Regions from separate parts of the Rhizobium sp. BR 315 genome, predicted to be linked through region 2. Evidence: riboswitches for the same ligand, from Rfam matches in the RefSeq annotation. Region 2 holds a riboswitch; the other holds the start of a gene.

Region 1 (4,864 bases), on a different contig from region 2:
GATCCTGCCGCTGACGGGCTATAATTCGACGACGAACATTCTGCTTGTCTGTTCCTACATTGTATTATCCCTGCCCTATATGTATCGTTCGGTGGATACGGCGATGCGCACCATTGATGTCGGCACGCTGACGGAAGCGGCCGAGAGCCTTGGTGCAAAATGGACAACCATCATGTTCAAATGCATCTTTCCAAATGTCATGAGCGGTGTGCTTTCCGGAGCGTTCATCACACTCGCGATCGTCATGGGTGAATTCACCATGGCGTCGCTGCTCAACCGTCCGGCATTCGGGCCCTATATGCAGCTCATGGGCGCCAACAGAGCCTACGAGCCGTCCGCCCTGGCAATCATCGCACTTGCCGTTACCTGGCTCAGCATGGGCCTATTGCAGCTCGTTTCCCGTTTCTCAAAATCCGCTCCGATTAAGGCGTAAGGCTTCTCACCATGGCTTTTCTCGAACTCACCCACATCAAGAAATCATTCGGCGAAGTTCAGGTCGTTCACGATTTCAATATGCAAATCGAGAAGGGCGAATTCGTCTCCTTCCTCGGACCGTCGGGTTGCGGCAAGACGACCGTGCTGCGCATGATCGCCGGCTTCGAAATGCCGACGGCAGGCACGTTGATGATCAACGGCAAGGATCAGCGGCCGCTGAAGCCGAATCAGCGCAACATCGGCATGGTGTTTCAGGCTTACGCGCTGTTTCCCAATATGACGGTGCACGACAACGTCGCTTTCGGCCTCAAGGTCGCTGGCATGTCGAAGCCTGATATCGACAAGCGCGTCAACGAGATGCTGCGCCTCATCAAGCTCGATCACCTCGCCGGTCGCTATCCCTACCAGATGTCAGGCGGCCAGCAGCAGCGCGTGGCACTTGCGCGCGCCATCGCGGTCAAGCCTCAGGTTCTCCTGCTCGATGAACCACTCTCGGCGCTGGATGCCAAGATCCGCATCTCGCTCCGCGAGGAAATCCGTGCGATCCAGCAGCAGCTCGGCATCACCACGGTCTTCGTCACGCACGATCAGGAAGAGGCACTGTCGATCTCCGACCGCATCGTCGTCATGAACGCCGGCCGCGCAGACCAGATCGGTACGCCTTTTGAAATCTACAATACCCCAGCGACCCGCTTCGTAGCTTCCTTCGTTGGCACACTGAACCTGATCGAAGGCAAAGTCGTCGATCCCAACAGCAACCGCATCATGATCGGCGATCAGGGCGTGACCTTGAAGCAGTCGGTCACGACCTACAAGCCGGGCGATACCGTGTCGCTCGCCCTGCGTCCGGAGGCAGGCTCGCTGGCCGAATCAGCCAAGGGCGATACGGCACTGACTGGCGAGGTTTCCTCTGCGCACTTCCTAGGGTCGGTCATCCGCACGCGCATGAACGTCGCCGGAAACACGATTTCCTTCGATATGTTCAACAGCCCAGGCATGATGCCCCCGAGCGTCGGAGAAAGGGTGACCCTGCGGTTCGCCTCGTCCGATCTCCTGGTCATTCAGGATTGAGAACATCCTCACACAAGAGGAATGTTTTGGAAAAATAATCGCAAACGCCGGGCCAAAAGCCTGGCGTTTTTCTTTGATTTCCCTGCGGAAATGCATTTATAGTTTACGCGTTCTCAGGGCGGGGTGAAATTCCCCACCGGCGGTATGGGGATTTCCCCGAGCCCGCGAGCGCCTTTCGGTTCTCCGAAAGGGTCAGCAGATCCGGTGAGAGGCCGGAGCCGACGGTATAGTCCGGATGGAAGAGAGCAAGCAGGGTCGCACCTCCTCGGCGCCGAGGGGCGCTGCAATGCTGCGTGTTCGCCCAAGGGATACTTGACACAACCCTTGAAAGGCAAAATTCATGACTATTTCTATCTCTACCCAGCCGAGCCGCATTGCGCTTATTCGGGCCCGCTGGCACGCCGATGTCGTCGACCGTTGCGTCGATTCATTCGTTGCCGAGTGGCAGACGGCGGAAGACGCATCGCCGATCGATATCTTCGACGTGCCAGGTGCACTTGAAATCCCGTTGCATGCGCAGACGCTTGCTCGCAACGGCCGCTATTCGGCGATCGTCGCCACCGCTTTTGTTGTCGACGGTGGCATCTACCGCCATGAGTTCGTTGCCAATACCGTCCTCGACGCAATGATGCGCGTTCAGCTCGACACCGGTGTTCCGATCCTTTCAGCAGTCCTCACCCCACATCACTTCCAGGAGTCGGAGGCTCATATCCAGTTCTTCAAGGAACATTTCATCATCAAGGGCCGCGAAGCGGCGAGCGCCTGCCGACATATTCTCGCAGAACGCGCAAAGCTGCTGCCATCCGTTACGGTCTGAGCCAGCATGGTGGAGGCGCGGCGGAAGCCCGCCTCCATTTCACAGGGGAGAAACGTCAGTGACCGTCTTACGCATAATCCCAAACCTTACCGCCGCCGATCCTGCTGCGGCCCAACTATTTTATCACGACCTGCTCGGGCTCGACCTTGTCATGGACCATGGCTGGATCCTCACCTTCGCCTCAGAAGCGGCAACGGTGCCCCAGATCAGCGTCGCCAGCGAAGGCGGTTCGGGAACCATCGTTCCCGATCTTTCGATCGAGGTGGATGATGTCGACACGCTCTATCGGCGCGCCACATCCATGGGTTTCGGCGTATTGTATGACCTCACCGACGAGCCTTGGGGCGTTCGCCGTTTCTACCTTCGCGACCCTTTCGGCAAGGTCGTCAACATTCTGTCCCATCGCTAAAACAGAGCGAGCGGAGCACGCGGCGCAGTCCCGTTGCAAAACGATGCAGAGCTCCCCTCAACCCAACTATCGCAGATCATCATTGAAGGTGGTGCGCCATGAATTCGTCCGGGCAACCGGATTATTTGAGATCAACTTTCGGCCTCGCAATAAGCGAGGTTCCTATTGCGCGCAGTCAATCATCCATTGCACGCCATACCGATCCGTCAGCTTGCCGTAGTAGCTGCCCCATGGCTGTACGGCGAGCGGCGTCGTCACCGTTGCGCCCTTAGCCAATAGGGCAAAAATCCTGTCGGTGCTGGCGCGGTCGTCCATGACCAGGATGTGCGCGGATCCGCGCATCGGCTCAGCGTCATGATTGTCGGATGCGAAGAATAACACGCCTGGCCCCTCGAAACGCGCATGCATCACCCTGCCCCGCATAGACTCGTCAGCAAGCGTCATTCCATTGGCACCGTGCCGAACCAACAGCGTGATCCGGCCGAGTCCGCAGGCGGTATAGAAGGCAAGCGCGTTCTCACAATGCGTTGTGAAAAACAGATAATTGGCGAGTTGCACGTCCTGCCTCCCTCTTGCTGTTGGACGATAGCGGCTTAAGCGCGCCAGTCCGGCATTGATGTTAACTCCGCTGCCTCAGCGGTGATAAGCCTTTGCTTAGGATGCTGCAGCGTTCTGAATGGCTTCAACCAGATCTGCATTGCTGTAACTCTGGCCTGCAATGCCCCAGGCTCCCTCCGGCGCATAGACGATGTTCGACCAGATGTGCTCGCGTTTGATGCGCCCTTCGGCTGCCCGCTCAACGACCTCGGTCGCCTTTTCGATGAATGCGCGCTTGGCCTCAGTCGTCGCAAGTGCGATCTCGGGCAGCTTGAGTTCGACGAAGGCCGCGGCAACGGGTTTTCCTGCGGCCAGCACATGGTTGGCAGGAAGCACATTAATCGTGCCAATGACATTGGCTGTCATGAAAGTATTTCCAGTCAAGCCGGCAACATCGAGGACAGCATCGGTCAAGCCGGCAAAAGCCTGCGCCTGTGCTTGAGACGAAAGCAGTCCTTCGGATACGGTGAGCGTAATGGGCATTGGAACATCTCCTTGTTGGACCTGTGCCGGTAATTGATATATACCGATCACTCTTTAACGATACACATCGATCACTCTCTATGCAAGCAATAAAGAGAGATCACTCTTAATGGAGACCGCAATGCGGTATAGCGCCGAACATAAGCAAGAGACCCGGACGCGGGTCATCGCGGCTGCCGGGCAGGTATTTCGAAAGGAAGGTTACGGCGGTGCGGGCATCGATGCCCTGACGAAAGCAGCCGGGGTTACCAACGGCGCTTTCTACGGACACTTTAAGTCTAAGATCGAAGCATTCCGCACGGCTGTCGTGGAGGGTTTGGAGGAACTGCGCCAGGCCGTTTTAACACTCAGGGAAAACCAGTCGAAAGGCTGGCTGCAAACCTTTGCCAGCTACTATCTCGGCTACAAGCGGACTTGCGATCTCGGCGACAGCTGCACGCTGCCGAGCCTTTCCCCCGATGTTATGCGCGCCGACGAGGAAACGCGCGATGCCTATACGGCGGTATTGAAGAAACTCATAGCGGATGTTGCGGCCGGCCTGCCGGAGGACAAGAAAGCAGACGCAAACGAGACAACGGCGGAGGATCGCGCAATCATTCTCCTCGCCACGCTCAGCGGCGGCGTGACCCTTGCGCGCGCGGTCTCCGATCCCGCTCTTTCCAGCCATATTGCCGAGGTCATAGAACGGGCCGCGCTGGTAACGGGCAATCTCGCTAGTCCGCAAGACGAGTGATCAATTGTCGGGATCTTTCAGCAAGAATTGACCGAGGCAAAGCTTCCCGCTTCACCTCGGCTAGGCCAATTTACGCCCGGATCACTTGGTCATTCGCATCGAAGCGATGCATATGGCTCCTGTCCGGCGTCGCGTAAACGATCTGGTCCGGCTCGTATTTGTGCTCGCCGAATAGACGCACGGTCAGGAGGCCGGTGGTCTCGGATTCGAGATAGATGATCGTGTCGGCGCCGAGATGCTCGACGTGAATGACCTTGGCTGCCCAAGAGCCCCGATCGGGCGACAGCGTAATATGCTCGGGGCGGATGCCGACAGTCTT
Region 2 (4,864 bases):
ATCCGCGTCAACACCATCTCGCCGGGATATACGGCGACGCCGATGAACACGCGTCCGGAAATGGTCCATCAGACGAAGCTCTTTGAGGAGCAGACGCCGATGCAGCGCATGGCTGGTGTCGACGAGATGGTCGGTCCCGCCGTCTTCCTGCTATCCAATGCCGCAAGCTTCGTGACGGGCGTCGATCTGCTCGTCGACGGAGGCTTCTGCTGCTGGTGATGTCATGCGCAAGCTGATCGTAGGCAACTGGAAAATGAACGGTCTCGCTTCCTCCCTGGCTGAGATCGAGGCGCTGAAGGGACTAACAGGCGAGGCGGCGCCCGACATCGTCGTCTGCCCGCCCTTCACGCTAGTCGAGAAGGCCGTTGAGTGTACCAAAGGCGCGGCGATCGCCGTCGGCGCACAGGATTGCCATGCGCAGACCTCAGGTGCCTACACTGGAGACGTCTCCGCAGAGATGCTCGCCGAAATCGGCGCGCGCTTCGTGATCCTCGGGCATTCCGAACGCCGCTCCGCCTACAAGGAAATGGATGCCGCAGTCGCGGGCAAGGCCGCCGCGGTCCACAAGGCAGGTCTGACGAGCATCATTTGTATCGGGGAGACGCGTGCAGAACGGGATGAGGGAAGAGCGATCGATGTCGTTCGCGCCCAGCTCGAAGGATCAACTCCCGACACGGCGACCAGTTCGAACATGGCAATCGCCTACGAACCGGTTTGGGCGATCGGAACCGGACTGGTTCCGAGCCTCGAACAGATCGAGGAGGTGCATTCATCCATCCGGCAGACGCTCGAAGAGCGGCTGGGGGAAGACGGGTATCGTGTCAGGATCCTCTATGGAGGTTCGGTCAAGGTGTCGAACGCAAAGGTGATCTTCGGCGTTTCCAACGTCGATGGCGCTCTGGTCGGAGGGGCGTCCCTGAAGGCATCGGAGTTCGCCGAGATCATCTTGGCCGCCGTTTGAAGTCGCAAATAGCAGGCAGGATGATCGGCCCTTGAACCGCGCCCGCCTGGCCGTAGCCGCAAAAGGAACAGGGAATGCAACGCTTCGAAAACAAGACCGTCGTCATCACCGGCGCGAGCCGCGGCATCGGCGCTGCGATCGCCAAACGGTTTGCGCGAGAGGGTGCCAATCTTGTGGTCTCCGCCAACGAGGATTCCGTCCATGCGGTCGCCGAGCAGATCAGGGCCGATGGCGGAAAGGCGATTTCTTTCGTCGGCGACGTGACGGACAAGACCAGCGTGCAGGGTCTCTATGAGGCTGCCGAGACGGCGTTCGGCGCCATCGATGTTTCTATTCAGAATGCCGGCGTCATCACCATTGCCCGCGTCGAGGATATGACAGAGGGCGAATGGGACAAAGTCATGGCCGTCAATACCAAGGGCGTCTTCCTCTGTGCCCAGGAGGCAATTGCCCGCATGCGCAAGCATGGTCGCGGTGGCCGCATCATCAATACAGCCTCCGGCCAGGCGCGTGATGGCTTCATCTACACGCCGCATTATGCGGCATCGAAGATGGGCGTCGTCGGCATTACCCAGAGCCTTGCGAAAGAAGTTGCGATCGAGGGCATTACCGTGAACGCCTTTTGCCCCGGCATCATCGAAACCGACATGTGGGCCTATAACGACCAGGCATGGGGCAGGCTGCTGGGTAATTACGGTCCCGGCGAGCTTATGAAGGAATGGGTCGAAGGCATTCCGATGAAACGGGCCGGGTCGGGTGAAGACGTCGCAGGTCTCGTCACTTTTCTTGCCAGCAACGATGCGGCCTATATCACTGGACAGACCATCAATGTCGATGGTGGTTTGATCATGTCCTAGCTTCGTTCAACAAAGAGGAACTGTGTTTTCACACGGAAAGCCGAATTCTCGAAAGCCGAAGGTCCATCAACCTCTTGCGGAACGAGATGATCCTCATCTATCTTAGAGATGTTCTCAGGGCGGGGTGTAATTCCCCACCGGCGGTATCGAGGCAACTCGGAGCCCGCGAGCGCCTTCGCAATCTGCGAAGGGTCAGCAGATCCGGTGAGATGCCGGAGCCGACGGTCATAGTCCGGATGGAAGAGGGCAACGCAGGAGATGCTGCTTCGTGGTGGCGTTCACATGCTTGTTCGCCCAAGGGAAAATGGTGGCTTTGACAGGCCATGTGCGCCGTTCTGAACGGCAACCCTTGAAAGGCAGGAAAATGGCAATTTCGAAAATTGAAGATGCGATCGCAGCGATTGCGCGGGGCGAGATCGTGGTTGTTGTCGATGATCGCGACCGCGAAAACGAAGGCGATCTCGTGATTGCCTCGGAAGCGGTCACACCACAGGCGATCGCATTCATGATGAACCACGCGCGTGGTCTGATCTGCGTTCCGATGGAAGGTGAAAGGCTTGACGAACTCGACATCCCGTTGATGGTGCCGCGCAACACGGAAGTCCTGAAGACCGCCTTCACCGTTTCAGTCGACTACATCCCGGGAACCACGACCGGAATATCCGCCGCCGACAGGGCGGCGACGGTTCAGGCTCTGGTCAGGGATGGCTCGCGCCCGGAAGAGTTTGCCCGGCCCGGTCATATCTTTCCTCTTCGCGCGCATCCAAATGGCGTTTTGTCTCGCCCCGGGCATACGGAAGCGGCCGTGGATCTTGCCAGGCTCGCCGGCCTTTCGCCTTCTGGTGTCATCTGCGAAGTGGCGAACGACGACGGCACCATGGCCCGTCTGCCCGAACTCGAAACCTTCGCCGAGCGGCATGGCCTTCATCTTATCACGATCGAGGATCTGATAGCCTACAGGACTGCGGGTGCCGCCTCCAAGGCTGCCTGATCGTTCGGGTCCCAAAGAACCATCCTTGGGGTCAACCGCCTTCCGGACCGGTGTTTGTGCGAGGCTCTCCTACGCTCCTTGAGGACGCAGGAGAGCCTTCTTCAACCGATGAATATGCCCAGCGCCAATCCCGCAGCAACCGCCGACCATCGTCGCGCCAGCATCGACCCATGAGCAGGCGAAGCGTGAATAGGCGTCGTCGTTCAGATCCTGTCGGGTTGCATGAAGGCCTTCGTTGGCGGCGGACTCGCCTTGTTCTCCCTCGAAGGCATTGGCATAGACGCCGATCTGTAGATCGTAGCCGCCCCGCTTGAAAACCTCCGCTGCTGTATCGACGGCCTCCCGCATGACTTCCGGCTTGCTGCAATTGAACAGGAGTGCGTCGGCGGCGGACGAGGCGGCCCATAGAGCCGCATCCTCGACGGACTCGCCGGAGCGGAGCTTGCGAGAGGCGCCATTCTTTTGCGCAGCATCATCCGCCAGCGTGAAGGAGATCCAGAATGGCTTGTCGGTTTCGGCGACGGCGGTGCGAACGGCTTGCCCTTCGGCAATCAGGCTAAGGGTTTCGCCGAGCCAGACATCGACATAGGGATCGAGGTTTTCCACCAGGACCTTGAGATAGTCCTGCACCCGCGACGGATCGAAATTCTGCGGCTCGTAGGAACCGAAGATGGGTGGCAGCGAACCGGCGACCAGAACCTTCCGATCCTTGCACGCATCAGCAGCGTCGCGGGCCAACTGCCCCGAGCGTGCGATCAGGGCAGCCCCTTCCTTCCGGAATCGCGCCTCGCCAATATGGAACGGTACCAGTGCATAGCTATTCGTCGTAATGACGTCAGAGCCGGCGGCGATAAATTCGTCATGAACCTTTCGGACAATATCGGGCGAATTGATCAGGGCGAGGGCCGACCATTCCGGCTGCTTCAGTTCGGCTCCGAGCCGTAGGAGCTCGCGGCTCATGCCGCCATCGAGGATCAAAAGTTTGCTCATGAATGGGATCTCCAGAATAGTTCGGATCTGCGGAGAGGTCTGATCTCCCCTTCGTGCTGTGATTAACGCCGCGCCGGCACCTGCGCTTCCAGAAAGCGGAAGGCTCGTGCGACGATGGCGGTGAGAATGAGATAGAAGACGGTGACGACGATCAGCGGCTCGTAGACGAGCAGCGTGTCCTGGCGCACCTTGGTGGCAACGGCGTAGAGATCCATCACCGTGACGGTGAAGGCGAGCGGTGTCGCCTTCAGCTGCATGACGATTTCGCCGCCGATCGTCGGCAATGCGATGCGAATGGCACGCGGCAGCCAGATGCGCCTGATCAGCGTGAACGGTCGCATGCCGAATGCGCGGCCTGCCTCCAGCTCGCCTTTCGGGACGGCAAGCAATGCGCCACGCAAAACCTCCGCCTCGTAAGCTGCGTAGTTCAGCGTGAAGCTGACGGCTGCAAAGAAGAAGCCCTCGCGCAAGATCGGCCAGAACAGGCTCTGACGGATACCAGGGATCATCGGCAAAAAAGAACCGACACCGTAATAGAGCAGCCAGAGCTGTATCAGCAGCGGCGTGCCTCGGAAGAAAGTGCAATAGCCGCGAGCAAGAGTTCGCAGAAACGGGCCGCCGCTGACCTGGGCGAAGGCAAGGCCGATTGCGATGATGAAACCGAAGACGACCGAAATCGCAAGCAGCGACAGCGTTTGCACGGCTCCCGTCAACAGAAGCGGCCAATAGGAGGTTATCCATGAGAAGGTCATGTCAACACTCCTCACGCAGGCTTCGGTTGGCCGCGCCGTACCCGACGCTCGACCAGATTAAACATGGCATTAGAGACGAGTGTGAGAGCGAGATAGATGAGGGCGGATGCCAGGAAAAAGATGAAGTAGTGCTTGGTGCTCGCGCCGGCGAGACGCGTGGCGAGAGCCAGTTCCTGATAGCCGACGACGGCGACGAGAGCGCTGTCCTTGGTGACCGACATCCATAGATTGGCGAGGCCCGGTAGGGCGTTTGGCAACAGGGCGGGAAGGATGATGCGGCGGAAACGCAGACGCGGCCCCATGCCGAAAGCCT

What was found. A riboswitch is a leader RNA that binds a small molecule or an ion and turns the genes downstream of it on or off. The one in region 2 is predicted to bind FMN.
Region 1: another riboswitch for FMN. It lies ahead of QD409_RS08675 (6,7-dimethyl-8-ribityllumazine synthase); the one in region 2 lies ahead of ribB (3,4-dihydroxy-2-butanone-4-phosphate synthase).

The regions. Positions count from the first base shown of each region.
Region 1 covers NZ_JARWKZ010000005.1:195,612-200,475, forward strand. Annotated here, with positions in the region: gene QD409_RS08665 (ABC transporter permease) at 1-433, shown strand, start outside; gene QD409_RS08670 (ABC transporter ATP-binding protein) at 445-1,506, shown strand; FMN riboswitch at 1,612-1,757, shown strand; gene QD409_RS08675 (6,7-dimethyl-8-ribityllumazine synthase) at 1,847-2,323, shown strand; gene QD409_RS08680 (VOC family protein) at 2,382-2,732, shown strand; gene QD409_RS08685 (VOC family protein) at 2,895-3,290, opposite strand; gene QD409_RS08690 (tautomerase family protein) at 3,387-3,812, opposite strand; gene QD409_RS08695 (TetR/AcrR family transcriptional regulator) at 3,934-4,545, shown strand; gene QD409_RS08700 (ABC transporter ATP-binding protein) at 4,616-4,864, opposite strand, start outside.
Region 2 covers NZ_JARWKZ010000001.1:418,300-423,163, forward strand. Annotated here, with positions in the region: gene QD409_RS01970 (SDR family oxidoreductase) at 1-219, shown strand, start outside; gene tpiA (triose-phosphate isomerase) at 224-961, shown strand; gene QD409_RS01980 (SDR family oxidoreductase) at 1,036-1,818, shown strand; FMN riboswitch at 1,925-2,070, shown strand; gene ribB (3,4-dihydroxy-2-butanone-4-phosphate synthase) at 2,183-2,809, shown strand; gene QD409_RS01990 (homocysteine S-methyltransferase family protein) at 2,879-3,799, opposite strand; gene QD409_RS01995 (ABC transporter permease) at 3,862-4,551, opposite strand; gene QD409_RS02000 (ABC transporter permease) at 4,563-4,864, opposite strand, start outside.